Regions from separate parts of the Brevundimonas aurantiaca genome, predicted to be linked through region 2. Evidence: predicted binding sites of a transcription regulator. Region 2 holds the regulator's gene; each other region holds the start of a gene.
What was found. Region 2 encodes LexA, which represses DNA repair genes until DNA is damaged. Its sites were predicted from a motif close to ATGTTCNCNANNTGTTCT; they were not measured.
Positions count from the first base shown of each region.

Region 1: the regulator LexA is predicted to act here: its motif matches at 4,906-4,923, upstream of recA (recombinase RecA).
Region 3: the regulator LexA is predicted to act here: its motif matches at 2,081-2,098, upstream of JMT67_RS09780 (ImuA family protein).
Region 4: the regulator LexA is predicted to act here: its motif matches at 2,016-2,033, upstream of JMT67_RS02550 (ImuA family protein).

Region 1 is NZ_CAJGVD010000001.1:1,769,291-1,776,782, reverse strand. Features, by position in the region: gene JMT67_RS08830 (LLM class flavin-dependent oxidoreductase) at 1-5, opposite strand, end outside; gene JMT67_RS16245 (ribonuclease) at 145-498, shown strand; gene JMT67_RS08820 (hypothetical protein) at 569-1,084, shown strand; gene JMT67_RS08815 (phosphatase PAP2 family protein) at 1,081-1,902, shown strand; gene JMT67_RS08810 (right-handed parallel beta-helix repeat-containing protein) at 1,904-2,872, shown strand; gene JMT67_RS08805 (M20/M25/M40 family metallo-hydrolase) at 2,953-4,857, shown strand; gene recA (recombinase RecA) at 5,025-6,104, shown strand; gene JMT67_RS08795 (3-hydroxyacyl-CoA dehydrogenase NAD-binding domain-containing protein) at 6,459-7,492, opposite strand, start outside.
Region 2 is NZ_CAJGVD010000001.1:362,665-370,156, forward strand. Features, by position in the region: gene JMT67_RS01885 (ComEC/Rec2 family competence protein) at 1-1,189, shown strand, start outside; gene lexA (transcriptional repressor LexA) at 1,170-1,868, opposite strand; gene trpC (indole-3-glycerol phosphate synthase TrpC) at 1,992-2,786, opposite strand; gene trpD (anthranilate phosphoribosyltransferase) at 2,783-3,820, opposite strand; gene JMT67_RS01905 (anthranilate synthase component II) at 3,837-4,427, opposite strand; gene JMT67_RS01910 (peptidoglycan-binding protein) at 4,515-4,721, shown strand; gene trpE (anthranilate synthase component I) at 4,718-6,232, opposite strand; gene JMT67_RS01920 (peptidylprolyl isomerase) at 6,229-7,492, opposite strand, start outside.
Region 3 is NZ_CAJGVD010000001.1:1,973,810-1,981,301, reverse strand. Features, by position in the region: gene JMT67_RS09785 (Y-family DNA polymerase) at 1-1,378, opposite strand, end outside; gene JMT67_RS09780 (ImuA family protein) at 1,293-2,051, opposite strand; gene JMT67_RS09775 (SOS response-associated peptidase family protein) at 2,250-2,828, shown strand; gene JMT67_RS09770 (DUF3363 domain-containing protein) at 2,842-4,020, opposite strand; gene JMT67_RS09765 (DUF2493 domain-containing protein) at 4,400-5,338, opposite strand; gene JMT67_RS09760 (GcrA family cell cycle regulator) at 5,651-6,058, opposite strand; gene JMT67_RS09755 (single-stranded DNA-binding protein) at 6,184-6,609, opposite strand; gene JMT67_RS09750 (single-stranded DNA-binding protein) at 6,647-7,012, opposite strand; gene JMT67_RS16520 (NRDE family protein) at 7,028-7,447, shown strand; gene JMT67_RS09740 (MerR family transcriptional regulator) at 7,344-7,492, opposite strand, start outside.
Region 4 is NZ_CAJGVD010000001.1:481,474-488,965, reverse strand. Features, by position in the region: gene JMT67_RS02555 (Y-family DNA polymerase) at 1-1,295, opposite strand, end outside; gene JMT67_RS02550 (ImuA family protein) at 1,195-2,013, opposite strand; gene JMT67_RS02545 (DEAD/DEAH box helicase) at 2,261-3,790, shown strand; gene JMT67_RS02540 (GGDEF domain-containing protein) at 3,891-4,937, shown strand; gene JMT67_RS02535 (lysophospholipid acyltransferase family protein) at 4,976-5,725, shown strand; gene JMT67_RS02530 (RNA polymerase sigma factor) at 5,722-6,360, opposite strand; gene JMT67_RS02525 (hypothetical protein) at 6,626-6,943, opposite strand; gene JMT67_RS02520 (hypothetical protein) at 6,940-7,200, opposite strand; gene JMT67_RS02515 (hypothetical protein) at 7,208-7,492, opposite strand, start outside.

The sequences.
Region 1 (7,492 bases), 1.4 Mb from region 2:
ATCATGGAGCTTAGATCGGCAGCCTCGGTCGCGGTTCAAGGGGCGGAGCGTTTGCGGGGGCGGGGCGTCTGCGGACCCGCCGGGAACCCGAACTGCGTCAAAGGGCTTTGAGCGGGGACTCTGAAAAGAACAGGAGACGGCGCCGTGAGCGAAGACAAGGCTGTGGAGCCCCAGATCGAGGGCCGCGAGGCGCGCGAGGCCCAGGACGTCGGCGAAAAGCCCGATCTGGGTCAGATGGGCGACGCTCTGATCGAGGCGCTGGACGGATCGGATTCGGGATCGGACACGCGGGCGGGTTCGCTGCGCGGCGGCTCGGCGAGCGGTTCGGACGAGGATCCGGATTCAGCAGTCATCAACAAGGCCCTGGCGGCCGAAGGGCGGGCGGAGGCCGACCCCCAGTCGCCGTCGAACGCGGAGCCGAACGCCGTCGCGGAGTCCGGCCGCCGTTTCACCGGCGAGGCGGGCGATCCGGTCGAGGGCGGGCGCGGCGGCGACTGAACGCCTTGCTGGCGCCGCATCCTTAGGCCACGGTGCCGCCTCGACCACGGGTCCAAGGGACGATTCCCCGATGATACGCCTTTCGGCGGCCTCGGCCGCCTTTCTGATATTGACGCTCGCCGCTTGCGGCCGAGAGGAGGCCCAGACGGCCCAAGGCCGCGCCGCTCCTGCAGCGACTGAAGCGCCGCCGGCCGCGGCGGTCGGTACTGCGGTCGCGCCCGACGCCGAAACCGCCGCCCCCGCCTCAAGCGGCGGCGTTGAGCCCGCCGCCCCGGGGGCGCCCGACTACGCCGCCCTTTATCCCGGCGCGGTCTTGGATCAGCCGGGGACGACGGCGACCGGACCCGACGGAGACGGCGGCCTGGTCACCTTCCGCACCTCCGCCAGTCCCGACGAGGTGGTGGCCTTTTATCGTGAACGGGCCGAACAGGCCGGGCTTTCGTCGGTCATGGGGATGAACCAGGGCGACGCCCGCGCCTATGGCGCCGCCGGCGGCCCGGCGGGTGCGACCAATATCCACGTCGTCGCCGCCCCCGGCGAAGGCGGAGAGACCTCCGTGCAGCTGAGCTGGAGCGAAGGGCGGTGAAGCCGTTCGCCGCTTCCTTCGCGGCGGTTCTGACGACAGCCTTTGTCCTGTCGGCCTGTGCGGGCGGGGGGCGGCCGTCCCCCGCGCCGGTCTTCGTCCTGGCCGACAGCGGCTATCTGTCGCCCGAGGCCTTGGCGCGATTGGCTGAGGCCGCGCCGTCCGCTCCCGATGCGGGCTCGGCCGCCGACCGCCAAGACCGCGACCAGTCGGACCGGTTCCGGGCCTTGGAACAGTCGGATCGGTGGCTGCTGGCCACCGCCCACGCCGAGGTTCGTCCGCCCCTGGCCCTGCAACATTTCGACTGCGCCCTGGGGCTGCGGCTGGGAGGCGATGCAGAAACACAGACGCTGGATCGGATGGCGGCCAAGGCGTTTCACGATGTGCGGACCGTGTCCGAACAGGTCGCGGCCCGCGCGCGTCGCGCCCGGCCTGTGTCGAACGATCCTGACCGCCCGGCCTGCGAACGGCTGACGCCGGCGATGCGCGACAGCGCCGCCTATCCGTCCCTGGGCGCGGCGGCAGGCGCGGCCTATGCCGAGGTCTTGGCCGCGCTGGAGCCGGATCATGCGAGCGCGGTGCGCCGCATCGGACGTCAGATCGGCGTCAGCCGAATGGTTTGCGCGATGAACTCTCCCAGCGACGTCGCGGCGGGCGCGGCCCTCGGGCGGGCCGTCGCCTTACAGATCATCGCCGCGCCGGCCTTCCAGGCCGAGGCGGAGGCGGCGCGGCGAGAGCTGGAGGCGCGCCGCGCCGCCGGCCTGACCAATCCGGGATGCGCCGCCGAACGGGCCGCCCTGGCGGCGACGGCCGCTGACTGAAATGGTCGGCCTCCTGCTGCTGTCCTTGCTGGCGCCGATCGACGACCGTCCCGCCGCCCGCCCCGCCGCCAGACCGTGCACGCCGCAGGAGGTGCGCGCCCTGACTCCCCCCTCCGACCGCCCCTATCGGCTGCTGTGTCGCGCCGTCCTGGCGGGGGCGAACGTGTCCCGTCCGGTCCTGATCGAGGGGGCGGAAGCCTCAGGCGCCGGTCTGGACTGCGGCGGCGGGACGATCCGCCAGCCGGGTCAGGCGACCGCCCAATCCCCCACCGTCGCCGTCTGGTCGCGCCAGACACCGCAGGGGTGGAGCCGGCCGATCGGCGCGGTGGTGCGCCACTGCACCGTCGTCGGCAACATCCGCATCTGGGGCATGGGGGCGGGCGGGTCGATGCGGGATCTTCTGGCCTCGTCCCGCCGCCCGGACCACACGACCGCAGCCCAGGCGGCGGCTCCGTCCGAGACCGTGCTGGAGCAGGTGCGGTTTCAGGCGACAGGGACCATTCCCCTCTATGTCGGACCAGGGGTGACGCGGACGACCGTCCGGGAATCGCGCTTCACCGGCCGTTCGGTCTCCACCGCCGTCTATCTGGACGCCGAAAGCGCGGGCGCCCTGATCCAGGACAACGACTTCGTCCTGCGCACCGGGCGCGAAATGATCGCCGTGGACGGGTCAGGCGCCAATCGCATCATCGGCAACCGGTTCGCCCTGGGCGGTCGGGGCGGGATCTTTCTGTACCGCAACTGCGGCGAGGACGGGGTGATCCGACACCAGACGCCGTCCTATAATCAGATCACGGACAATATCTTCTCGGGCGCCGGCTGGCTGCGACCTCGCACGGTGGTGGTCGGCGCGCGCCAGGGAAACCGGCGCTATTGCGCCGACGACGCGGGCTATCCCTTCGGTTCCAGCGCCGACGACGGCGATGGGGCGGTCGGCAACCGGGTCGAGCGGAACCGGACAGGACGCTGACGGGGCGCTGACGTCTCGCTCTTGCGAAACGCCACGGCCTCGGTCCTTAGTGCCGCTAGAGACTTCGGGGGATGGATCGCATGCGGCTGGTCTTGTTTTTGGCGGCTCTGACGGCGGCCCTGGGTCTGGCCGTGCTCACCACCCAGACCCCTCGACCCCAGCCGGCGAGCGCGCCGGCCGCCGCTTTTTCCGCCGAAAGGGCGATGCAGGACGTGCGGCTGATGGCGCGGGCGCCCCGGCCGGTCGGCTCGACCGACCACGCCCTGGTCCAGGCCTATCTCTATGGCCGGATGGCGGAACTGGGCCTGTCGCCAAGGTTTCAGGCCGGCGCCCTGTCTCCGGCGGCCGTGCGGCGGATGGAGCGGAACGGCCTTTCCACCGAAGGGGTCTCTGCCGTCAATCTGGTCGGCGTCCTGCCCGGCCGGAACCCGCGCCTGCCTCTGGTGGTGTTGATGGCCCATTACGACAGCGTGCCGGGGTCGCCGGGGGCGGCCGACGACGCCAGCGGGGTGGCCGCCGTTCTGGAAGCCGTGCGGGCGATCAAGGCGCGGGGACCGGCCGATCGCGGACTGATCGTCCTCCTGACCGACGCCGAGGAGCTGAACCTGGACGGGGCGCGCGCCTTCTTCAGCGAACATCCGCTGCGCGACCGGGTCGGGGCGGTGGTGAACCTGGAGGCGCGGGGCGGCGGCGGTCGGGCCCTGATGTTCGAGACCGGCCCCGGAAACGCCCAGACGGTCGATCTGTACGCCCGGGCGGCGCGGCGGGCCGAGGGCGGGCCGTCCAGCAATGCGCTCGCCGTCTTCGTCTATCGGCTGATGCCCAACGGCACCGACTTCACCATCGCCGCCGACCGGGGACTGGCGGGGATCAATCTGGCCTTCCTCGGCCGCCCGGCTCAGTACCACTCGCCCGGTTCGACGCCGGACGCTCTCGACCAGGGCAGCGTCCAGCATATCGGCGCCCAGGCGCTGGAGACGGCCGACGCCCTGTTGCGCGCGCCGACCCTGCCCCAGACGACGCGGAACTCGGTCTATTCCGACGTCTTCGGCCTGGGGCTTCTGCGCCATGGGCCTGAGACGGGCTGGGGCCTGCTGGCTCTGGCCCTTGGGCTCACGGCCTTCGCCGCCTGGGGCGCGCGTCATGCGACCGGCCTGACCTGGAGACAGGGGGTGAAGGGCTTCACCGGCGGCCTGTGGCTGCTGAGCGTCGGCATGGTGGCGGCCCAGGCGGCGCGGGTCCTGGCGGGGCCGATCGGCGAGCGAATCGACTCCGCCGAGACCTATTACATGATGCTGCGTCGCCTGCCTTGGATGGAGGCGGGGGCTGGTCTGGCCGTGCTGGCGGTCCTGCTGGCCTTGACGGCCGGGCGGGCCCTGATCGGGCGGCGGTTGCTGGCCTGGGTGGTCGCGGCGGCGGCCGTTCTGGCGACGGTCCTGGGCGGGGTCGATTATCTGGTGCTCGGCGCCGCCGTGGTCGGCGTCGCCCTAAGCCTCTGGCCGGACGGCGAGGACGAGACGGTCTGGGGCGGCTGGCTGGGCGCGATCGTCCTGGTGCTGGTTCTGGGCGGCCTGGTTCAGGCGATCGCCCCCGAGGCGGCCCTGCTGTTCGTCTGGACCGGCCTGGCGGCGGCCTTCGCGGCGGCTCTGGCCGCCCTGATCGGCGCCCGGCTGGAGCGGTGGGCGGCCCTGGCGACGGCGGCCGTGGTCACGGTCCTGGTCGGCGGCTGGCTGTTCGGCCTGGGCCATTTCATCTTCCTGGGCGTGGGCATGAGCCAGGCCTGGGCCCTGGCCCTGATCGCCCTGCTGATCCTCGTCCTGGTCCGGCCCCTGGCGCCGATGCGGGGGGAAGCCTCCGGAACGCCCAGCTCTTGGAGTCACACCCTCGCGGGCCTGTCGACGGCCGTGCTGATCCTGGGCTGCGGCCTGTCCCTCGCTGCGCGCCATGCCGAACCGGCTTCGGCTGTGGACGTCGTCGCCGAGTGATGCGTCAGAAACGGACGTAGACTCGAAGAGATTCGTCGGTCTCTGATGAGAACATCTTGTGAACTGGAACAAACCGTGCACATAGTCGGCCTCACCAAACGGGGGCGGGTCCATGGCGGGTCTCTCCCAAGCTTCTGACGGGAATCATGGCAAGGGAGACGAAGGCAATGGCACAGGCGGCTTTGAAACTGGTGGGTAAGGAAGACGGCGAAAAACAACGGGCTCTCGAGGCGGCGATCGCCCAGATCGATCGCGCCTTCGGCAAGGGCTCGGTGATGAAACTGGGCAAGGCCGGCGTGGTGGCCGAGATCGAAAGCGTCTCGACCGGCTCGCTGGGCTTGGACATGGCGCTCGGCATCGGCGGCCTGCCGGTCGGGCGGGTGATCGAGGTGTTCGGCCCGGAATCCTCCGGCAAGACCACCCTGGCCCTGCACACGGTGGCCGAGGTGCAGAAGAAGGGCGGGGTCGCCGCCTTCGTCGACGCCGAACACGCCCTGGATCCGGTCTACGCTCAGAAGCTGGGCGTGAACCTGGACGATCTCTTGGTGTCCCAGCCCGACGCCGGGGAACAGGCGCTGGAGATCGTGGACACCCTGGTGCGCTCGGGCGCTGTGGACATCGTGGTGGTCGATTCGGTCGCGGCCCTGACGCCGCGCGCGGAAATCGAGGGCGAGATGGGCGACAGCCTGCCCGGCCTTCAGGCCCGTCTGATGAGCCAGGCGCTTCGCAAGCTGACGGCCTCGATCTCCAAGTCCAAATGCATCGTCCTGTTCATCAACCAGATCCGCCACAAGATCGGGGTCATGTACGGCAGCCCTGAGACGACGACGGGCGGCAATGCGCTGAAATTCTACGCCTCGGTGCGCCTGGACATCCGCCGCACCGGTGCGATCAAGAACCGCGACGAGGTGGTCGGCAACACCACCCGGGTCAAGGTGGTCAAGAACAAGGTCGCCCCGCCGTTCCGCGAGGTCATCTTCGACATCATGTACGGCGAGGGCATCTCCAAACTGGGCGAGGTGATCGACCTGGGCGTCAAGGCCGGGGTGATCGAGAAGTCGGGCAGCTGGTTCAGCTATGACTCGACCCGGATCGGTCAGGGCCGCGAGAATGTGCGCGAATTCCTGAAACAGAACCCCGACATCGCCGCCTCGATCGAAAAGGCGGTGCGCGCCTCGACCAACAAGATCGCCGATGAACTGCTGGGCACGCCCGAGCCCGACGAAGGCCAGGATCTGGAAGGCTGAGCCTCTCCGGACCTTAAGGATACTCCGTCGCCCCAAGCGACCCGCCACCGACCCCGCGAGGGGCGGCGGAGCGACCCGTCCGACCTCGTGTCGGGCGGGTCTTTTTTTCTTTCGTCATCCCGGGCGAAGGGCCGCTTGGCCCGAAGACCCGGAACCCAGCGGCGCCGTCAGGCGAAATCTATCCGCCGCACAACGCCTGAAGATCGAGTCCGTGACAGGTTCGCGCTCACGCGCGCCGCTGGGTTCCGGGTCTCCGCTGCGCTTCGCCCGGAATGACGAAAGAAGAGGGCAGCCCCAAACCAAAACGGGCGGCCCGAAGGCCGCCCGTTCCTTACTCACACTTTCCGCAGCCAATCAGGCGGCGGCCTTCTCCGGGGCGAACCGGCCGTAGAAGGTCTCGTTCTTGGCGGCCATGTCGCGCAGCAGGTCCGGGACCTTGAACCGGTCGCCATAGGTCGCGGCCAGGCGATCCGCCGTTTCGACGAACTTGGCCAGGCCGATGCCGTCGATCATGCTGATCGGGCCGCCGGTCCAGGGCGCGAAGCCCCAGCCCAGGATGGCGCCCAGGTCGGCCTCGCGCGGGTCGTCGATGACGCCCTCTTCCCAGCAGCGGGCGACCTCGACGGCCTGGCGGTACAGCAGGCGGGTCTTCAGCTCGTCGATCTGGGCGAAGGCGGTCGCCTCCTCGGGCGCATCGATGCCCTTGGTGGTCGGCGCCAGCTCGCTCAGCCCCTTCCAGATCGTCTTGGGCTTCTGATCATAGTCGTAGAAGCCCTTGCCGTTCTTGCGGCCGTAGCGTCCGCCCTCGACCATCTTGGCGACAATGTCGGCGCCTTCGGTCGGGACGTATTTGTCGCCCAGGTCCAGCGCCGTCTGTTTGGCGATCTTGTAGGACAGGTCCAGGGCGACGTCGTCGTGCATCTCCAGCGGGCCGCGCGGCATGCCGGTCATCCGCCCGACATTGTCGATCAGGGCCGGGCCGTAACCCTCCTCCAGCATGGCCATGCCTTCCATCAGGAAGGTGGAGAAGCAGCGCGAGGTGTAGAAGCCGCGCGAGTCGTTGACCACGATCGGCGTCTTCTTGATCTTCAGCACATAGTCCAGCGCCTTGGCGATGGCGGCCTGACCCGTCTTCTCGCCCAGGATGATCTCGACCAGCATCATCTTGTCGACCGGCGAGAAGAAGTGGATGCCGATGAAGTCCTCGGGCCGCACGCTGGCCTCGGCCAGGCCGGTGATCGGCAGGGTCGAGGTGTTGGAGCCGAAGACGGCGCCTTCGACCAGCTGGGCCTCGGCCCGCTTGGTCACGTCGGCCTTGATCTCGCGGTTTTCGAACACCGCCTCGATCACAAGGTCCGACCCCTTGATGTGGTCATAGTCGGTCGTCG
Region 2 (7,492 bases):
GGCTGTGGGGGTTTATCTGGTGATTTCCGGCGCCCCGCCGCCGGCGGAGCGGGCGGCCATTACCGCCTCCATCGCCTTTGCGGCCATCTTGCTGGACCGGCAGGCCGTGACCATGCACGGGCTGGCCGTGGCCGCCTTCGCCGTCCTGGCGATCCAGCCCGAGGCCATCGTGACGCCGGGGTTCCAGATGTCGTTCGCGGCGACGGCGGCCCTGGTGGCCCTGGTCGAAATCTGGCCCAAGCGGACCCGAGAGATCTCCGCGCCCTGGCCCATTGTGGCGGTCCAGAGGTTCGGCGGTTGGCTGACGGCGGCGGTGGCGGCCAGCGTCGTGGCGGGACTGGCGACGGGACCCTTCGCCATGCAGCATTTCAACCGGACGGCCATGTACGGGCTGCTGGCCAATCTGGCGACGGCGCCGGTGGCGGACTTCGTCCTTATGCCCGCCCTCGCGTTGGGCGCGGCCTTGGAGCCCGTGGGCCTGGGCGGCCCGTTCCTGGCGGTGGCGGGGTGGGGCGTCGATCTGACGCTGGCGATCGGCGGCTGGACGGCCGGCTTGCCGGGCGCGGTGCGGACGGTGGCCAGCGCGCCGGACCCTGTGCTGCCCGTGGCCTTTCTTGGCGTGCTGTTCGTCTGCCTCTGGCAGGGGCGGCTGCGGTGGCTGGGCCTGCCTCTTGCGGCGGCGGTGCTGGTCTGTCCGCGCGCGCCGACGCCGGATGTCTGGATCGGCGACGGCGGGACAAACGCGGCCTTTCGTCGCCAGAAGGAGGCGATCGTCGTCCGGCCCGGCGTGCGTGAGTTTGCGACGGACCTGTGGTCCCGGCGGCGCGGTCTGGCCTTGGCGGGCCGACCCGAGGCCGGCTGGGCCTGCGACCGCGCTTCATGCCGTCCCGAACTCACTGGGGCGGGGCCGGTCGCCCTGTGGTGGGGCAGGCGGACGCCGGACATGGAGCAGATGGACGCCCTGTGCCTTGCGGCCCCGGTCGTCAGCGTGCGGGCGGTGGTTCACGCCCTGCCGCCCTCATGTGACGGGCGGCTGGTTCTGGACGGGGCGGACTTTGCGCGCGGCGGGGCGGTGGAGCTGTGGCGTAGCGGCGCGGGCGGCTGGCGGGCCGTGTGGACGGCCGATGTCCGGGGCGACCGGCCGTGGGCGCGCCGGCCGAATCCAGCTGTCAGTGATAGCGGCGCATGAGGCCGACCAGCTTGCCCTGGACCTCGACCTGGTCGGGACCGAAGATGCGGGTCTCATAGGCGCGGTTGGCGGGCTCCAGGGCGATGGAGCCGCCCTTGCGGCGCAGGCGTTTCAGCGTGGCCTCTTCGCCCTCGACCAGGGCCACGACGATCTCGCCGTTGTTGGCGGTGTCGCCGCGCCGGATGACCACCAGGTCGCCGTTCAGAATGCCGGCCTCGATCATGGAGTCGCCCTCGATCTCGAGGATGTAGTGATCGCCCTTGCCCAGCATGGATTCCGGCACCGGCAGCCGCTCCTGCTCGTGCTGGATGGCCGCGATGGGGGTGCCGGCGGCGATCTTGCCCAGGAGCGGCAGTTCGCGGGTGTCATTGGCGGCTGAGGCTGCAGCGACGGGACGCGCGCCGCCGCCTTCGATGACGTCGGGCTTGAACCCGGCCCGGCCGCGCGGGGCGCCGGCTGTAGCCTGTTCAGGCAGTTTGGTCACTTCCAGGGCGCGGGCGCGATGGGCGAGGCGGCGGATGAAGCCGCGCTCCTCCAGCGCCGTGATCAGCCGGTGGATGCCCGACTTGGACGCCAGGTCCAGCGCCTCCTTCATCTCGTCGAACGAGGGGGAGACGCCGGTCTCCTGAATCCGTTCGTGGATGAACATCAGCAGTTCGTGCTGTTTGCGCGTGAGCATCGCCGGCCCCTCATGCGCCCGACCGACGAATCGGAACGGGCCGTGAACATTGACGATGTTCTGTAAGTGTTCCTTCCTAATGTCAACTTAACGGCGTCGCTTCACCACGCTCATCACGTTGGATCATAGGGTCAGCAGCGCCCGCGTCGCGGCCTCGACGTCGGCCTGACGCATCAGGCTCTCGCCGACCAGAATGGCCTGGGCGTGGGCGGCGGAGACGCGCGCAACGTCGTCCGGGGTGAAGATGCCGCTCTCGGCGACCAGAAGGGCGCGCACGGGGCTGAGGATCGCCAGGCGTTCCGTCGTTTCCAGATCGACCTCGAACGTCCGCAGCGACCGGTTGTTGATCCCTACCAGATCGCCGCCGAGGGCGCAGGCGCGCGCCATTTCCGCCTCGTCGTGGGTTTCGATCAGGGCGTCCATGCCGAAGCGCTCGGCCTCGGCCAGCAGTTCGGCGGCCAGCCGATCGTCGATCATGGCCAGGATGATCAGGATACAGTCGGCGCCCAGAGCCCGGCTTTCGGCCACCTGCCAGGGGTCGACCAGGAAGTCCTTGCGCAGGCAGGGCAGGGCGGTCGCCGCACGGGCTTGGCCCAGATAGGCGTCGTCGCCCTGGAAGCTGGGGCCGTCGGTCAGGACCGAGAGGCAGGACGCGCCGCCGGCCTCATAGGCCCGGGCGAGGGCCGGGGGATCGAAGTCGGGACGGATCAGACCCTTGGACGGGCTGGCCTTTTTGATCTCGGCGATCAAGGCGGGGCGGCCGGTTTCCTCGACGGTCCTGTCCAGAGCGGCGCGGAAGCCGCGCGGGGCCGAGGCGGCCTGGGCCAGAGTCTCGATCGCGTCCTGAGAGGTCGCGGCCTTGCGGGCGGCGACGTCCTGGCGCTTGTAGGCGGCGATACGGTCCAGAACGTCGGTCATGGGGCGTCCTCCGTCTCCAGCGGGGTCGAGGTGATGCGGGCCAGCCGCTCCAGGGCCTGGGCGGCCCGGCCGTCGTCGACGGCGGCTGCGGCCAGGGCGGCGCCTTCGGCGAGATCCGTCGCCCGATCCGCGACCACGAGGGCGGCGGCGGCGTTCAGCAAGACGATGTCGCGATAGGGGCCCGTCTGGCCCGCCAGCAGGGCGCGCAGGGCGGCGGCGTTCTCCTCGGCGTCGCCGCCGCGAATGGCGTCGATGGAGGCGCGGGGCAGGCCGGCGTCCTCGGGCGTGACCTGGAAGCGGCGGACGGCGCCGTCTTTCCATTCCGCCACTTCGGTCGGGCCGGATGTCGCCAGTTCGTCCAGACCTTGGCCATGGACGGTCCAGGCGCGGGTCGCGCCCAGCCGGCCCAGCACCTCGACCAGAGGCTCCAGCAGGCGGGGGTCATAGACGCCCATGACCTGGCGTCTGGCCTGGGCCGGGTTGGACAGGGGGCCCAACAAATTGAAGACAGTGCGGAAACCGATCTCGGCCCGGACGGGGCCGACATGGCGCATGGCGCCGTGATAGGCGGGGGCGAACAGGAAGCAGATGCCGGCCTCGTCCAGCGCCTTGCGCTGCTGGGCCGGGCTGGCGGCCATGTTGACACCCAGGATCGACAGGACGTCGGACGAGCCGGATTTCGAGGACATGGCCCGGTTGCCGTGCTTGGCGACCTTCAGGCCGGCGCCGGCCAGGACCAGGGCGGCGGCGGTGGAGATGTTGTAGGTGTGCTGGCCGTCGCCGCCGGTGCCGCAGGTGTCGATCACCTCATAGGGATGATCCAAGGTCAGGGCGGCCTCGCGCATGGCTTGGGCGAAGGCGGCGATCTCGTCCACCGTCTCCCCGCGAATCCGAAGGGCGGTGACGGCGGCGGCGACCTGGGACGGGGTCGGTTCGCCGCGCAGGCAGGCGGCGAAGAAGTCGTGCGCCTGTTCGGACGTCAGGGGGTGGCCCTCGACCAGTCGGGCGAGGATCGGCTTGAAACCATCGGCCATGGTCAGGCGGCCATGATCAGGCGGCCGCGAGGCGCTTCACGCCGGCGATCTGAAGGAAGTTGGCCAGCATGTCGTGGCCATGTTCTGTAGCGATGGATTCCGGGTGGAACTGAACGCCATGGATCGGGCGGCTGCGGTGCTGGAGCCCCATGATTTCGCCGTCGGCGGTCCAGGCGGTCACCTCGAGACAGTCGGGCAGGGTTTCGCGCTTCACGGCCAGGGAATGATAGCGGGTGGCGGTGAAGGGCGAGGGCAGGCCGGCGAAGACGCTCTTGCCGTCGTGATGGATCGGCGAGGTCTTGCCGTGCATCAGGGTCTTGGCGCGGATCACGTCGCCGCCGAAGGCCTGGCCTATGGCCTGGTGGCCCAGGCAGACGCCCAGGATGGGCATGGAGGCCGGTGCGCTTTCGATCAGCGGCAGGCAGATGCCTGCCTGATCCGGCGCGCAGGGGCCGGGAGACAGCAGGACGGCGGCGGGGTTCAGCGCCCAGGCCTCGGCCGCCGTCAGGTCATCGTTGCGCACCACATGGGTCGGCGCGCCCAACTCCGCGAGGTAGTGGACGAGGTTGTAGGTAAAGCTGTCGTAGTTATCGACGACGAGGATCATGATCAGGCTTCTAGGCGTGACAGGCGTCCGCGCCAAGCATATGCGTCGCTAAAGCGCATCTTAACGGTCATGGGGGCAGGTGGAGGGGTGAAACTCGCCGCCGAACAAGACATCGCCGACAAGATCGCCGCCGCAAAGGCGAAGCTGGTCGTTGTCGAACCCAAACCGATCAGCCCCTATGCGGCGCTAGGCGCCGCCGCCCTGGCCGCTGCGGCCGCCGTGGTCATGGCCGGGGTGGTGGTGCTGGGGCCCGGCGTCCGATTCGACGAACGCCCGGCGACCTACGCGCCCTAGCGGTTGCCGGTGCGGAACCGCCAGGCGTCGTCAGCGGCCCGCATGGGGGCGCGGGCCTTGTGCCGGGTTTCAGCGTATTCGGCCGCAGGATCGCTGTCGGCGACCACGCCGGCGCCGGCCTGGACGAAGATCCGGTCATCAGCGAACAGGGCGGTGCGCAGGGTGATGCAGATGTCCGCCTCGCCGCCCGCCGAAATATAGCCGACGCCGCCGCCGTAGCCGACGCCGCGCTTTTCGGCTTCCAGCTCGTCGATGATCTCCATCGCCCGGACCTTGGGCGCGCCTGACAGGGTGCCGGCGGGAAGGGCCGCCAGCAGGGTGTCGACGGCGTCCAGTTTCGGATCGGCCTTGCCGCGTACATTGGAGACGATGTGCATGACCTGGCTGTAGCGTTCGACGACGAAGCTTTCGGTCACCTCGACCGTGCCCGGCGCGGCGACGCGGCCGACGTCGTTGCGGCCCAGGTCCAGCAGCATCAGATGTTCGGCCCGCTCCTTGGGATCGGCCAGTAGTTCGGCCTCCAGAGCCTTGTCCGCCTCGGGCGTGGCGCCGCGCATCCGGGTTCCGGCCAGTGGTCGGATGGTGACCTGGCCGTCCTTGAGCCGGACCAGGATCTCCGGACTGGACCCGGCCAGCTGGAAGCCTTCGAAGTTCAGATAGAAGAGATAGGGCGACGGGTTCTGGCGACGCAGGGAGCGGTAGAAGGCGAACGAATCTTCGGTCCAGGGCGCCGAGAAACGGTGGCTGAGCACGACCTGAAAGATGTCGCCGGCGGCGATATAGTCCTTGGCCCGGGCCACCATCTGGCCGAAACCGGCCTCGTCCACGGGCGAGGCGAAGGTCGGGGCGGGCGTGGGCTGCGGCGCGGCGCGCACCGGCAAGGGCTCGCGCAGGCCCGTCTCGAAAGCGTCCAGCCTGGCGACGGCGGCGTCGAAGGCTTGCCGCGCGTCGCCGCCCGTGTCGGGATAGGCGGCGGAGACCAGGATGATCTCCTGGCCGACGGAATCGAAGATCGCCACCAGCGACGGTCGGGTCAGGACCGCATCGGGCAGGTTCAGCGGGTCGGGATTGGGTTCGCCCAGCGGCTCGAGCAGGCGCACCATGTCATAGCCGAAGACGCCGAACAGGCCGGCCGCCATCGGCGGCAGACCGTCGGGCAGGTCGAACTTGGAGGCGGCGATCAGGGCGCGCAGCGACTGAAGCGTGGGCAGGGGCTCGGGAATGAAGCGGCCTTCGGCGACGGCTGGACCGCGCGCCAGTTCCGCCGCGTTCGACCGACAGCGCCAGACCACGTCCGGGTCCAGGGTCAGGATCGAATAGCGGCCCTTGACGGCGCCGCCCTCGACCGATTCCAGCAGGCAGGCGTAAGGCCGGTGGAGCCCCAGCTTCAGATAGGCCGAAACCGGGGTCTCCAGGTCGTCGATCACCCGACGCACGATCACCTGGGGCCGACCGGCCGAGAGGCCGGCGGCGAAGGCGTCGAAATCGGGCCCGCTGTCCGCCTGCGTCATTGCGCCGGAGCGGCGGGCGCGGTCGGTTCGGCCGACAGGCCCAGGGCCTGACGCGCCAGGCCGACGTCATGCTTGGCCTTGGAGCGTTTGGCCGCCGCCGCCATCTCGGTCTGAACCATGGCCTGGACGATCTCCTGGGTGATGCGCGGGCGGGCCTGTTCGGCGAGCGGACCGGCGACCGCCGGATTGGCGGCGTGGATGTCATCGACCCGGCCGATCAGGACGCCGCCCTGTCCCGGTTGCGAGAAGACCTGGCCCTTGGACTGGCCGAACAGACCTTGCAGCACGCCCTGACCCAGGGCCTCCTGGGTGGCCTGATCACGGACGACGCCGGTGCGGACGGTCAGGGGGGCGTTGACGGAACGGGCCACGGCGGCGATGTCCTGGCCTTGGCGCACGCGACCGGCCAGCTCCTCGGCCTTGGCGGCGAGCCGGCGCGAAATCTCACGCTGTTTCCACTGGGCGGCCAGGGGTTCGCGCACCTCGGCCAGGGTGGGCAGGGCGGAGGGACGGATGTCGTTCAGCCGAACCGCGAAATATTGGCCCTGACCGGCGTCCACCACATCGCTTTCGCCGCCCTTGGTCAGGGACCAGGCGGTTTCGAACAGCTGCGGCGGGGCGTTCAGCGGCTGGCCGTTCGGCAGTTTGCCGTCCTGGGTGAAGGGGGGCAGGTCGACGATCCGCGCCCCGGCTTCACGCGCGGCGTCGGCCAGGCTCTTGCCGGCGGTGCGGGCGGCTTCGTACTTTTCGACCTTGGCGTAGGTCTGGCCCTTGATGTCCTCGGCGCGCAGTTCCTGAATGATCTGTTCGCGCGAACCCTCGAGGCTGGCGGGCTGACCGGGCTGGACCGCCGTCAGCTTGGCGACGGCGAAGCCAACGCCCGCCTGGACCGGGTCCGACACCTGGCCGGGCTGAAGGCCGAACACGGCCGCAGCCGTGGCGGCGTCGCCGATGGCGGAGCGCGGCGTGGCGTCGAACTGGGCCGGCTGGATGCTGTTGGCGCGGCCGACGTCTGCGGGCGACTGACCGGCGCGCAGGGCGGCGGCGATCTTCTGGGCCGCGTCGCGGCTGGGCGCCGTCAGGGTGACGAAGGTGCGGGTCTCGGGCTTGCCCAGGCTGTCCTTCTTGAACTCGAACCGCTCGCGGATACGCTCTTCCGACACGGCCGGGGCGGCGCCGGGTTCCGGCGAGAACAGGACGACGGAGGCCATGCGGAACTCCGGCGCGCGCAGCCGGGCGGCGTTCTCCTGGATGAAGGCG
Region 3 (7,492 bases), 1.6 Mb from region 2:
GCCGTCGCCATTCTCCGAATATCCTTTCAGGGCCGTCCGCGCGGACTACCCGACGCCGTACGCCTCGCCATGTGAAGTGGGTCGGGGGATTGTCGGGCAGCAGGGCCATGGTCTCGACGGGCTCGGGCCGCTTCAACAGGCGTGCGGGACGCGGCCAATCCGGCGTCCAGTCCAGAACCGGAGCGACAGAAAGGGGCGGCGCCTTGCCGACGGAGCGCTCGGGCACGTCGCTCTCGACCGGGACCAGTCGATACAGGCGCTGGGCGCCGATGCGGTTGGACAGCATATCGACGAGATCCGACAGGTCTGGCCCCTCGGTCTCGCCCAAGGCGCTCTTGCCCCACCGCCAATCGAGGGGTTCGGCCTGGACTGCGGACAGGGTCATGCGCTCGATGCCGAACCCCGGATCGATCTTTTCGATCCGGTCGGTCAGCAGGCGCGACAGCCGGGCCGCATCCCGGGTCGGTCGGGCCAGGCCCACCCTCTGCGCCTCGACCCGGTTGTCGACACGGACGCACAACCAGTCCAGCCGTCTGGCTCCCAGGCTCAGGATCTCCAACGCCGCGCACAGTTCCGAGGCGAGCGCCGTGACATGGCGCTCGAGGGTCTCCGGCGCGCCGATCGGCTCCCCGAACACCCGCGACACCGTCGGGATCTCCGGCGCCTCGACCGGGACGAGCGGCTCGTCCACACGCCCGTAGGCCTGGTCGATGCGACGGCCGAGGTCATGACCGAACCGGAGCGTGAGAGGCGCGCGAGGCCGATGTGCGACGTCGGCGATCCGGTCGAAGCCCATCCGGTGCAGATGCGCGATCAACGCCTCCGGAAGCCGCAGCGCCGCCAGCGGCAATCCTGCGATGGCGGCGTCGACGGCGTCGGGCGCGATCATACGGTGCGCGCGTCGGAAGCGGACCACGGCATGGGCGGAGCCATAGGTCGGACCGATCGCGGCGTCGGCTTCAATGCCTTCCTCCTTCAGGCGTAGGATCATGTCCGCCAGCATGGCGGCCTCCCCGCCCTGAAGGTGGGCGGCCCCGGTGGCGTCGATGGCGAGGCCATCCGGCGGATCGGGCTGGCAGACGGGGGCGTACCGGCGCATGGCCCAGACGGCGAGACGACCGAGCGCGGCCTCGTCGCCCGCCGGATCCGCCACCCGAACGTCGAGGCCGGGGATGAGGGCCTGAGCCTGGGTCGCCGCCATGCCGACGCGTGCGCCCTGGGCCAGCGCCGCCGTGTTGGCGGCGAGCACGATCCGACGGCGCCCGGACCGACCCGCGAGGATCAGGGGAAGCTCAGGCGGCGGCGCGACGTCCGCCAGTCCGCGTCGCAGACGATCGACGGACCAGTTCGGCAGGTAGAGCGAGACGACCCGTCTCATCACAGGCTTCCAAGGTGAAATCCGCGGCCTCGGCGCCGCGACAACGGATGAGTTCGACGAACCAGCGCGCCCGCCCCACGCCGGGCACGGGCAAGGGCGAGGAGGGGGCCGGGCTGATGCGCCAGCGCGTGGCGGAGGCGGTGTGCTGACCGAAGTCGGCGGCTTCCGAAGCCCGTCGCCATCGGCGCACCGCCAGACCCAGGCCGCCCGAGTCTTCGGCGGCCAGTTGCAGCCGTCGGGACGCGACGAGACTGAGGCGGGCGGTCTCGGCCACGACGGCGGCCAGACCGGGATGACGAAGGCCTTCCTCGAAACAGGCGAGAAGGGAAGGCTCGTCCCCGGCCTCGACATAGATCACCCGGTCCGGCCCCAGACCGGCCTGACGCAGGGCCGGTGCGAAGAGGTCGGGGCGGGTTACGCACCACAACACCTGGCCGGGCCGCCGGGCGGCGATGCCTGCGGCGAACAGGGCGGCTGCGGCGCCGTCCACGGCCTCCTCGCCGCCGCCTGCGATCTCATGAACGGCGCCCAGTGAAAGACCGCCGCTGGGGAGATGGCGATCGAGATCTTTCACGCCGAAGGGCAACACCCCGGTGGTGTTCCGGCCGCCCTGTTCAAGGGCGCGGATCCGATCGCGCAGGATGTCGAGCCCGGCAGGCAGGCGGGCGCGCATGAGAAGCCTCCTGTTCCCAAGGCTGATGAATGTTCCTGTAATGTTCTGGTTCTGTATGATGCGAAGAGTCAACCTTCGCTCATCTCTTATCCCCTTCGCCGGACGACCTGTGGACCGCGCGCCAGGACGGCCAGGGACGGTCGCCGCTGGCTTTTTCAGCGAAGTCGGCGATCAATGGGGCGGTAGACGGAGGTCCGCATGTGCAACGAGTATCAGCTCATCCTGCCGTTCGACGAGGTGATCGAGACCTTCAACCGAACCGGCGACCGTCTCGTCTTTCCCGGCGGCATGCCCAACTTCGGACCCATGGCCTCGATCCGTATCGGCGACCGGGCGCCCATCATCACGCGAGGCCCCGATGGCTCGCAGCTGATCGTGTCGCCCTGGGCCTGGAAGTCGCCACAGGGAAGACCCGTGTTCAACTTCCGATCCGACGGTCGATCCTTCGACGGCGTCACCCGCTGCCTGATCCCCACCGACGGCTTCTTCGAGTTCACCGATGCCGAGCCGGGTCAGAAGCGCAAGACCAAGTGGCGGTTCACCATGGCCGACGCGCCGATCTTCTGGGTCGCCGGCCTGGTTCGAGACGGCGCCTTCGCCATGCTGACCACCGAGCCGGGACCGGACATCGCCCCCTACCACGACCGCCAGATCGTCCTGCTGAGACCCGATGCGGCCCTCGATTGGCTGGACCTGCGCAAACCCGAGGCCGAGCTGCTGCGCCCCCTGCCGGAAGGCAGCCTGTCTGTCGAGAAGGTCTTCCCGGAAGCGGCATGAGTTCGGCAAATCGTCACCGACCCAGATCCTGACCCAGATGCTTGCCGCTGAGGACCTGGGCGAAGCCGCGCGCATCGAGCGAAAGCGTGACCGCTTTTCCCACGGTTGGCGGGGTCTCGCCGACACCCAGCCGCCCATAGTGTTCGGAGCCGTCAGCGGCGCGCACCACCACATAGGCGGAGCCGCCCAGTTCGTCGTGGAAGCCGGTCTTCACGACCTTGCCCTGGACCGGCGCCTTGCCCAGCTGTTCCGCCGACCGCGCGCCGTCAAGACGCCGTTGGTTGAGGGTGCGAATGACGTCCTTCGAGAGCTGCAGCCTCCGAAGTCGGGCTTCCATATCCGGGGCCAGCCGGAAGCGCCGCCCTGTTCGTTCGGCGAGGCCCAGGGTCTCCAGATGGCGCAACCGTCCCCGGGTCAGCGCCGTCCAGGCGTCAGTGCCCCCGATCCCGTCATCGACACAGCCGTTGTTGTCCGCAGCTGCCAGGAGACGGCGGTCGAAGGCGGTGAACCGGTCGGCCTCGGTCTCACGCCAGACCCGCCGTTCGGCGTCCTGACGGCTGAGGTCGCCGAGCCGCTCCTGGGCCACTTCCTGGGCCCGGGCGCGAAAGCCGTAGCCGATGTAGTCGCGCGGAATCACGAGGTCCCGGCCGTCGCTTCTCCGGCCGCGCACAAGCACATGGGCGTGCGGCTGGTCGGTGTCGAAATGGCAGACGGCGATCCAGTTCAGACCCGGTTCTCCAAGGTCGTCGGCGACCCTCGACATGACCTCCCTGGCGAAGCCCTGGAGGTCCGAAATCCGATCGCCGTGCTCGGGTGAAATGATGAAGCGAAAATGGTGCCTGTCCTTCGCCCAGCACTCCGTGGCGCCGGTCGGATCGACCCTCTCACGCACCGGTCCGAAAAAGGCCGCGCGCTCGCCGTCCTCGCCCGCGCCCATGCGGCCGAGATAGGCGATATGGGCGGCGAGCGCCGCGCCCCGGGCGAACCCCTTGCCCATGTGCCGGGACACCAGCGCCTTGACCGTGACGCGCTGCCGGACGTCGAGACGGAAGGGACGACCCGAGCGGTTCTGGGCCGCGCGCAGACACCCGGCGCGGTCCCCGTAGGCGAACAGGCGCGAGGCCGCGAGCCTCTGGAACATGGCGATCCGGACGCTGGTCTTGTCCGACTTCAACCTCTGCGGAAGGCGCACTTTCAAGGTCGAGACGTCATCCTTTGACGCTTGGGCGAGGCGTACCTCAATGGCGGTTCGGACCTGCATGATCGGGGCTCCGGCCTGTCGTCGTCGCGGAATCAGGCGTCAACTCAGCGCAAGTCGACGTCGGTCTCCGCAATCCTCGCAAGTGTCTGCCCGGGCTCAGGAAAACAGAAGGCCAAAACCCCTCTTTTATCTTGCCCTAAGCCCTCAATCTGACGATTTCCAACCAGCCTCTCCAACAGTGAACACAGCCGATCAAACCTCGGCAAGACCCAGGCGACCCCGGCGTTCAGACCGCTTCGGGTCCGCCGGATGACAAGAAAAATCCCGCCCGGCCGAAGCCGAGCGGGTCATTGATCCAGATCGTGATGTCTCAGGCGGCCCGGGCCTTGATGGGCACGTGCCGCAGCCCGTTCTCCATCGCCTTCTGGCCGAGGTTGAGCGCCGGTCCGAACGGCCGCTGATCCTCCCGCACCCCGGCCAGCGAATGGACCAGGGTCAGGCAGACCTCCGGCTCCAGCGCGATCAACTCGTCGTTCGCCCGGAAGGGAGCCGCCTTTCCGTTCCTGTCGAAATCCGCCCGGGCGAGGATCAGCTTCACCCCCTTCTGCTGGGCCCATTTGATCGCCAGCTTCTCGGAGCCTTTCGCCCCGGTCGTCGCCAGAGCCATGTCCGGCCACTCCCCCTTAGCCCAGTTGAGGGCGTCGAAGATCCGCCCGGCGTCCTCGGCCGTGTCCGCCATCGGCGCGCCCCGGAAGGCGACGACCGGACCGCCCGGATCGGCCTCTCCGGACCGACGATTCCGGATCGCCCGGATCGCCTGTTTCGCCTCCAGCTGCGCCGCCGTCAGATGGGTGCCGCGCCGTGATCCCCGCCAGGCGGTCCAGACCTCCCCGGTCGCGATCGTCCAGGTTTCGGAGGCCGCATCCCGGATCAGTTCGCAGGCCTGCGTCGCCGCATCTCCGGATCTCGCTTTCGCCGTTGCGTCCTGAAGTTCGACATCGGCCGCTTCCGATCCGTCGAAATCCCGATCCAGGGCGCGCATCGCGTCACGGGCGCGGTCGGCGTCCCGTTCAATCCGTCCCGCGGCCGAGTGGAAGGCGCCGATAAGCGCTTCGCCGAGGATCGTCTGATAGTCCTCCAGAGCGGTGTCGGAGATCACGTCCACGAGCTCGGTCATGAGCGCGCGCCCCAGCTGGATCAGGGCGTCCTCGGTGGGGTGCGGACGCGCATCCCCCAAGGACGCGGTCAGGTCGTCGAAGGCGGAGTCGGTCTTCGAAGAGGCGGAGAAGGCGGTGTTGAAGTGGGTCATCGAACCATTCCTTTGAAAAGAGACTGTCGAAGCGCCCCATGCGCAACGACCCCGGCTTTGGCCACGGCGGGGTCCTCGGCAGTCACCGGAGCGGAGGGCCGCTTGCCCTCCGTGGAGGGGAACGGCGCAGCCGTTGACTTCCGGGGTGCCGTGACAAAGTCGGAGGGCGTTGTGTGGGGGCAAGTCGTCGTCGCCCTTCGCGACGACGACTCCATTCGGCGCCGTCGCGCCGATACGGACGAGAAGGCGTCGATCTTCTCGTCCCTCGACGCCGGCGGGCCGGCGGCGCATCCCCAGGCGAGCGAGCCGTCCTCAAGGCGCCACGCCCGCGAGGCGCATAAGGCCCTCCACCGACAGCGGTGTGGGCCGATAGGCGATCGCTGCATGGGCGGCGCAGAAGGCGCCGCGTTCAGACGGACGACCGCAGAGGCTGAAGGCGGCGTCGCCCGGTTCGCCATACGGCCAACGGCAATCCATCCGCCTCACCGACAGAATGGTCGCAACGCCATCGGGCGGCGGCTCGGGCGCCACGTGATGCGCCGCCTCGCGACGAGTCCGGGCGCCTGTGCGCCCCTCCGAGAGGCCGAGGCGAGCGACCTTGCCGAGGACGGCGTTGCGGGTGAGGCCGCCGCCGAGTTCCAGGGCGATGGTCTCGGCGCTCCGCCCTTCGGGCCACAGGCGCTTCAGCAGATTGATACGGGCTTGGGTCCATGCGGACATGGCGGTCTCCTTCGGCGAGCCCCGATGGCTCGTCCGACCGCGCCCTTCCTCCGGCCTTTCCGTCGCCAGCACGAAGAAGGGCCCGAGGCGCAGCGCGCCCGGGCCCTTCAAATCTCCCCTTCGGATCAGAACGGGATGTCGTCGTTGAGATCGTAGCCGCCGCCCGCCTCGACGCCGCGATCGGCGACGCCGGAGCGGTCTTCGGACGGTTCGCCGACGACGCGCCGGTTCTTCAACCGGATGTCGCTGACGACGAGGCGAAGGTCGTAGTGCTCCACCCCGTCCTTGCCGGTCCAGGTGTCGTTTTCGACATGGCCCTGGATCACGACGCGGCTGCCCTTTCGGGCATAGGGCTGGATGTAGTTTTCAGCCGTCGCCTCGTTGAAGCAGATACAGTTGAAGCCGGTGGTCCGCTCGCCGGGTTCACCGTTGGCGCGCCGGAAGCGGGTGGTTTCCACCACGCGGAAGCTCGCGCGCTTCTTGCCGGAGCCTTGCGCCGACAGGATGGAAGGGTCTGCGGCCAGGTAGCCTTCGAGGGTCAGGGTTTGCATGGTCAGTCTCCTTGAAATCAGGATGAGCGGTTGAGGATCAGGCGGCGGCGCGGTCGTCCGCCGCGTCTGCGCTCGCATCGGCCTGGCGGTCTTCCGCCCAGTCGAGGACGGTGAGCCGATTGATCACCAGCTCCTTGGCCGTCCGCTCCGACCCGTCGCGGGCGGTGTAGGCGGTGTCGATGAAGGCGCCGATCACGACGGCCTCGCACCCTTGCGCCAGCCCGCGCGCGATGACCTTCTCGTTGAGGCCCTTCGACCAGCTGACGCAGTTGACGCCGACCAGCCGGGCCTTGCCGGCATTGTCGGTCCCGCGCTGTTCGAGCAGGCGGAAGACCGCCTTGCCGAAGTCGTCGCTGATCTGGGGGTCGGCCGCGAGGCGGCCCGTGAACACCATGGTCTGCATATCAGTCTCCTGTTGATGCGAAGCCGCCGGGGAGCCGATCTCCCCAATCCCGCTTCGCCCGAGACCTCCCTTCCTCCTCAGCTCCCGGCCGGGCGCTTTCGCCCCGGGCGTGACCGCCTGGACTGTCGCTATCGATCCGCTTTCGCGCGATGCTGGGGCATGTGCGTTCTCACCCTCGCCTGGGATATCCACCCGGACTGGCCGCTCGTGGCGGCCGGCAACCGCGACGAAGAGTACGCTCGACTTTCGGAACCACTGGTGCTCCGCCGGGTCGTTCACCTGACCGATACGGCCAAGGTTGTTTGGAGTGACGGAACGCGAAGGGCCGTCGTCATGCGTGGAGACCGTCACAGTGCGCATGGTTTCCAAGCGCCTCAATCACTCGGCAGTCGGAAATCCGCCCACCTGAGCAACTCGCCGCCTGAATACGGGTGAGTTCGGCGTGCAGCGCCTGAAGCCCGGCGATGCGAGTCTCAACCG
Region 4 (7,492 bases), 120 kb from region 2:
ATCTGCAACGGCCGCAGCGGCGGGTCGGCAGGGTCCGGTTCGGGCCAGGCGACGATCTCGCCCAGGGAAAATGGGGCTGGGGGATGGGCGGCCGGGATCAGGCGGACGGCGCGTTCGGGCCAGTGCGACTCTATCGGCTCGAACCGGCTGACCGCCTCCGGTCCCAGGCGCGCCGTCAGCCGGTCGATCAGTCGCCCCAGATCTTCAGCGGTCGACGGGGCGGCCTCAAATCCCCGCTGGCGCGAGGCCAGGCGATCGGCGACCGTTACGGACAGACGCATCTGGTCGAAGCCGAAACCGGGCTCCAGTGGTCGCGCCAGATTGGCCAGCCGTTCGCGAAACAGGCGCAGCACGGCCGCCGCGTCGCGACTGGGGCGGCCCGTCCGCACGGTGATGTGGCGCACCTCTCCGTCCAGGCGGAAAAAGCCGGCCTGAAAGGCGCGCCCGCCCTGACCGCGCAGGTCCAGCCGGTCCATGGCCTCGACCAGCAGGTCGCCGATCACCGCCTCGATGTCCGGGGTCTCCGTGATCGGCTCGACCAGAACCCGGTCGACGGAAATCAGAGGAACGGGGCGTTCGGGGCGGATGCGGACGTCTTCGCGTCCCAACACCCGGTTCAGCCGCGTCGCCGCTGCGGCCCCGAACCGGGCGGCGATGGGCGCCGTGGGGCGGTCCGCCAGATGCGCCAGGGTCTTCAGGCCCGCGCGCGACAGGGCCTGGGTCTCCTTGTCCGACAGTTCCAGCGCCGCGACCGCCAAGCGACGCAGGGCCTGGTTCTGCGCCGCACCCTGATAGATTCCGCCCCGCCCGAAGCGGGCCAGGGCGCGCGCCGCCTCGGGCGTGCCGGCCAGGGCCAGGCGCGTCGCCAGACCCACGCCCTCAGCCCGCGCCGCGACCGCCCGGATCAGTCCTTCTTCACCCCCGAACAGGTGGGCGCAACCGGTCACATCCAGCGCCAGGCCGTCCGGCCCGTCCGTCGCCGCCATCGGGGTGAAGCGTCCGAAATCCAGCAGCACCCGTCTCAACAGGGCCGTGTCCGCCTCGGGCCGGTGCGGCTCCACGCGGATATCCGGCGCCCGCGCCCGCGCGTCCGCCAGAGTCATGCCCGGCGACAGACCCAGAGCCAGGGCGGAACCATTTGCAGCGGCCAAACGGAGCGCGCCCTTCACCTTTTCCACCAACACGGTGGCTGGTTCAGCCGTAGCGTCTGAGCCCCTCTCCTCGCGCCTCAGCCGATCTGTCGGCAGCAGGGGAAACCAGACCGCCAGATAGCGCCGGTCGTTGCGGCTGTTCATGTCCGGCATTCTGCCCGCCCTGTTCGAAGACTCCGCGCTCACGATCCCACTCCATGATCCAGCTTCTCGGCTGCGCGCCCAGCCGATGCCGCAACAGTTCGACCGCATAGGTCGGATGGCCAGGGGCCTCCGCTTCCAGCGCCCGCGACAAAGCCCCCCTGATCCGCCACCGCGTTTCGGCTGCACTGGGCTGGGGCTGGGCCGCCAACCGGGTCAGGAGTGCAGTCGCCCGTCCCTGCCCTGCCGCCATCGACAGGCGACGCGTGGCGGTCAGGCTCAGCACCTTGCTCTCGCCCCAGGCTGTCAGCAGCACCGCTCCCACGGCTCCACCGGCCAGGGCTTCCTCTCCCGCCGCCAGCAGCTCCTTCGTCTCCTTGACCCGCACCAGCACCAGCCGGCCGGGATCCAGCCCCAGTTCGCGCAGGCCCGCCCCATAGATCCGCCCCGTCTCCAGTTCGGCCATGGCCTGGACCCCCCAGACCACAGGTCGATCGCCCGCCGTCCGGCGGACCAGTCCCAGAGCGAACCCCAGGGCCGCTGTCGCATCAGGCGTAGTCGCGGCGTAAACCTCGTGCAGCCCATGGGTCGCCAGCCCGCCTAGATGCCGGTCAGCCGCCTCCAGTCCGAGATCGAAGCGTGCGTCGTCCACTGGATGACCGGCTGCCTCCAGGGTTTTCAGATGTTGGCGCAGGGCTTCGATCTTGCGGTCGGACCGCACAACAGTTCTCCTTTTGTTCTCTTATATGCCTCTTTCAGGCCACGAGGAGTCAAGCGACCTCCAACTTGACCATGGGAATTTATTCCGCTTCAGCAGGCCGAAATAGCGAGAATACTTGACTTTGTCGGAGGGGCTTCTATATCGCCCCCAGCCTCGGGACAGGTCTGCGATCCGCGCCGCCCGCTCGCCCAAAGAGGGGCGGTTCCGTCGCTGCTATGCACGCAGACGCTTTTCGTCCCAAGGATTCATGACAGAATTTTCCCAACTGGGCCTTTCGCCCACGACCCTGCAAGCGGTCGCCGACACCGGCTATACGACCGCCACCCCCATTCAGGAACAGGCGATCCCCGTCGCCCTCGCCGGCCGCGACGTCCTGGGCATCGCCCAGACCGGGACGGGCAAGACCGCCGCCTTCACCCTGCCCCTGGTCGAGCGCCTGGCCTCGGGCCGCGCCCGTGCCCGGATGCCGCGCGCCATCGTGCTGGCCCCGACCCGCGAACTGGCCGACCAGGTCGCCGAGAGCTTCGCCAAATACGCCAAGGGCACCAAGCTGAGCTGGGTGCTGCTGATCGGCGGCGTCTCCATGGGCGACCAGGTGGCGGCGCTGAACAAGGGCGTCGACGTCCTGATCGCCACTCCGGGCCGCCTGCTCGACCTGTTCGAACGCGGCAAGATGCTGCTGACGGGCGTCGAGATCATGGTCGTCGATGAAGCCGACCGGATGCTCGACATGGGCTTCATCCCCGACATCGAACGGATCTTCAAACTGACGCCGCCGCGTCGCCAGACCCTGTTCTTCTCGGCCACCATGCCGCCGGAGATCACCCGCCTGACGACCGCCTTCCTCAAGGATCCGACCCGGATCGAGGTCTCGCGTCCCGCCCAGACCGCCGACACCATCACCCAATATCTGGTTCGCATCCCCACCAGCGACCCCAAGGCCAAGCGCACCGCTCTGCGGGCCATGATCGAGCGGTCGGACGTCAAGAACGGCATCGTCTTCTGCAACCGCAAGTCGGAAGTCGATATCGTCGCCAAGTCGCTGAAGACTCATGGCTTCGACGCCGCCCCCATCCATGGCGACCTGGATCAGTCGCACCGGATGAAGACCCTGGCCGACTTCCGTTCGGGGGCGCTGAAGATTCTGGTGGCGTCCGACGTCGCCGCGCGCGGCCTGGACATTCCCGACGTCAGCCACGTCTTCAACTACGACGTCTCGCACCACGCCGACGACTATGTGCACCGCATCGGCCGCACGGGTCGGGCGGGCCGTCTGGGACAGGCCTTCATGATCGTGACCCCGGCCGACGACAAGTCGTTGGATAAGGTGCTCAAGCTGATCAAGAAGGAGCCGGAGGAGTTGGTCCTGGACGGCGTCGATTTCGACACGACCAAGAAGCCCGCCCAGCGCGATGACAAGGGCGGGCGCGAAAGAACCGGCCGCGGCCGGGCGCGATCAACGGACAAGACGGAACAGGCCGTCGCGGCGTCTGCGGAAATCCCGACCGAAGCGCAGACCGCCGAGGCTCCGGCCCGCTCTCGCAGCCGCCGCAAGACCAAGCCGGAGGCCGCGCCTCCGCCAGCGGTCGAGGCGACCCTCTCCGAGCCGGTTTCTGTCGATTCGGATCGTCCCGCCCGTGCGGAACTCGAGCCTCAACTGCGCCAGTCCGATCGCCGCGGCGAACGCCGGCCGGAGGAGCGCGAGCGGACCGGGGTCAAGGGTTTCGGCGACGACATACCCGCCTTCCTACGCCGACCGGTGATCATTCACGGCTGATCCCCGCTGATTTACGCCCTCTCCCCGTCTGCTGTTTACCCGGTGTTACGGATAGACATCTAATGTCCTGCGAAACTCTAGAAGGGGGTTGGAGCGTAGAATGACGGCCGAGCTGGAGACGACGGTCAGAGGGCCTCAGGCTTACGCCTTCGCGCACCATGTCATCGACGAGATGGAAAAGGCCGGCGTCTGGCCGACCCGACTGAACTTCGAGCTCTGGCTTCATTACCTTGACGACCGCGAGAGCCCGCTCGCCTGCGAGATCGACCGGCTCCTGGCCGCGTCGGCAATCATATCGGACGAGGTGTCCGAGCGACTCGCCGCAGAATTCCTGCCGCGCGGCCGCTTGTCGGAGCAGATTCGCGACGCCGGCGCCGTGCTGGACCGGGAACTGGCCAGCGTCGCCAACGCCATCGCCAAGGCCCATAAGACCCAGGCGGACTATGGCGACACCCTGGCGGATGCGTCCAACACTATTGAAGCCGCCGGCGCCGCCTCGCCGCTGAAAGCGCTGGTCGGCGGCCTGTCGACGGCGACCAAACGCGCGCGGCGCGAAACCGCCGTGCTGGAAAAGCGACTGGAGACCTCCAACAAGGAAATCGCGCGGCTGCGCGAGCATCTGGAAGAGGTCCGGCGCGAAGCGATGACCGACGCCCTGACCAGCCTGGCCAACCGCAAGGCCTTCGACGAGCGGTTGGAACAGTCCTGTGCGTCTGGCGATGCGCCGCTGATCCTGGCGATCATCGACATCGACCACTTCAAACGGTTCAACGACACTTGGGGCCATCAGACGGGCGACCAGGTTTTGCGCTATGTCTCGACCGTCCTGTCTCGCTTCAGCGGCGGAAATCGCTTCGTCGCCCGCTTCGGCGGTGAAGAGTTCGCCATCCTTTTCCCCGGCGAGGGTGCGGGGACGGTTCTGGCGGCGCTGGAGACCATCCGCGAAGAGGTTGCGTCCCGAGCCTTGCGGCGTCGCTCGACCAACGACGATCTGGGCAAGGTGACGCTTTCGGCCGGCTTTGCCGACTATCGGCCGGGAGAAAGCCCCGCCGCCCTTCTGGAGCGCGCGGACGCGGCGCTTTACGCCTCCAAGCGCGGGGGTCGCAATCGCGTCACGCGGGCGCCCGCCCTCGAAAACGCGGCTTGAGGGCATGACATCGCGGCCAGCTGCGCAATAATCGATCCATGCGCAGCTTTTCATTCAACGTCGCCTACTGGATTCTCTCGATCGCCTATGGCTTGGCCGCCGCCTTCGCGGCGCTTGCCCCCGGGCGGGGCCCGACTGGCTGGGTCATCCGCCGCTACGTCCGACGCATGGTGCAGGCCATGGCCCTCTTCGCCGGCATCCGCCTGGACGTGCGGGGCAAGGAACGGCTGCCTGAGGGCGCCTTCATCATCGCCTCCAAACACCAGAGCTGGGGCGACGGCTTCGCGACCTATGATCAGTTCGACGATCTGGCTTTCGTCACCGGCGACCACCTGGAAAAATTTCCCCTGCTCGGCGGCGTTCTGAAAAAGCTTGGGGCGATCGTGGTCAACAGTTGCGGCGGCCACGAAGCGCGCCAGGCGCTCGCAACCCGCGCCGCCCAGGCCAGGGCTGAAAACCGCAAGATCCTGATCTATCCTGAAGGTCACCTCGCCCCGGTCGGACAGAAATACCGCTATCGCTCAGGTGTCTGGCATATGTATCGCGACTTCGACATGCCGGTCGTGCCGCTGGCCACCAACCTCGGCCTCTTCTGGCCCGAAGAGAAGTACGAGAAGCATCCAGGCACGGCCACGCTCGAGTTTCTGGACCCCATTCCAGTCGGCCTGGACAAGGACGAGTTCCTGGCGCGCCTGGAAGCCGTGATCGAAGCGCGCACGGCCGAGCTGGTGGCAGAGGCCACAGGCGCCCCCCTGTCGCCGGCGGTGCTGGTCGATACGCCCGTCTAGAGGTCCAGCAACAGGCGCAGACGGTTCTTGGCGAGTTGTCGTCGTTTTCGAACCAGTTCGCGACTGATGTTCAGATGGGCGGCGATCCGATCATCCCCCCAATCGTCCAGGTGAAGCCGCAAGGGTTCGACCAGTGCGGCCGGCAGGGCGTTCATGGCCTTGTCCCAGGCGGCGTCTCGCTCTTGTTGCGACAGGGCTTCTTCCGGCGACGGGGCCGCCTTGACCCAGGCCGCCGCAGTCGGCTGCGGCAGATCGGCGTCCTCTGTCTGGATGGGGATGCGATTGGCGTTCTGACGATGCAGATCCATACAGGTGTTGTGCAGGATGCGCACCAGCCAGGCTCGAGGATTCTCCACCGGTTGCCGCTGAAAAGCCTGGGCGGCCCGCACCATGGCGGCGCTCAGCGCATCCTCGGCGTCGGCGCGATTTCCGCCGGACAGACGAAGACTTCTCTGCCGTAGGGCTGTCTGATGCGCCATCCAGATGGCCCAGAACCGATCCATGGAGGCCGGCCGCTCCAGGGATCGAGCGATGACCTCCGTCGGCGTCAGCGGCGAAGCGGCGCGCCGCTCTCCGGCCGCCCTGGCCAGAACATCGACCGGCGAAGGCTGGGCCGGCTTTATACCCCGACGCAAGCCTCGTTCGGTTCGGGCCGGCGACCTGGCGATCTGTTCGATCTCCGGGGTTTCCTTTTCTGGAAACAGGCGGACAACATTCATCTTCCCGACCCCTCTGTCCCATCGGGCTGAAGTCGGCCGCCGACGCGCTGATCCGACCTTGGCGGAGAAGCGCCGCCCGCCGTCTATGCGACGTCGCCGCCCCATCACCCCCTTGAATACAACTTAAACGGGTTTCCCGGAGTTTTGTGAAGCGAGCAATCCGAATTCGAGGGAAATCAGATCAGCTGTGCGTCGCCTCGGCCGATAGAGCCGCGCCCTCTTCTGCCTCGGCCGCGCGGGCCAGCATCGCGCAGATGGCGAGATCCAGCTGCCGCGTCACCTCCTGCGCAATGATCGCCCGCAGGGTTTCGACGATCTCGCGACTGACCTGGGCGGACGGCCCAAGCGCCGCGCGACGCATCTCCTCCGGCATGGCCGCCAAGCGCTGGTCCGCCACGGCCTTCCTCAACTGTTCGCGTTGATCGGCGAAACTGTCGACGACCTGGTGCTTCTGCGCCGAGACGGCGTCATACAGATGCTGGCCCGCCCCTTCTGTCACGAGGTCTTGTCCTTATCGGCGGCCGGCACGCCCAGGGCGCGCTCGACCTGTCCCTTCAGCTGGTTGATCATCTCCTCGCTGAACTTGGCCACCTGACCGGCCGCCGGACCTTGCAGCTTCAGAAGATCCGGCAGCTGAGCGCTGGCCAGGTTGAACATTTCGGTCACCATCTGTTGCGCCGCCACGACGATGGGATCGCGCGCCGGCGCCGGAGACTGGGACGCGCCAGGTTCGGCGCCGGCGTCATCGTTCGTCATGGGCGCCTCAATCCTTGTCGCCGGACGCCGGAACGAAGGTGGTCTTGGCGACCAGTTCCCCTTCCTCAATATCGGTCAGCAGGCCCTTGGCCTTGACCATCAGCTTGGCGGCCCATGAGGCGTAGGGGTCGTCGAGAAGCGGCTCCTGCATCTGATAGAGGATGGCCACGACCGTTTCCGACGCGCGGCGCAGGTCCAGGTAGCGTTCCTGGCTGGCGGCGAAGGACGGTCGCAACAAGCCGTCGCCGGCCTCCTCGCTCCAGTCTTCCATTGCGCGCTGCGTCTCCCATTC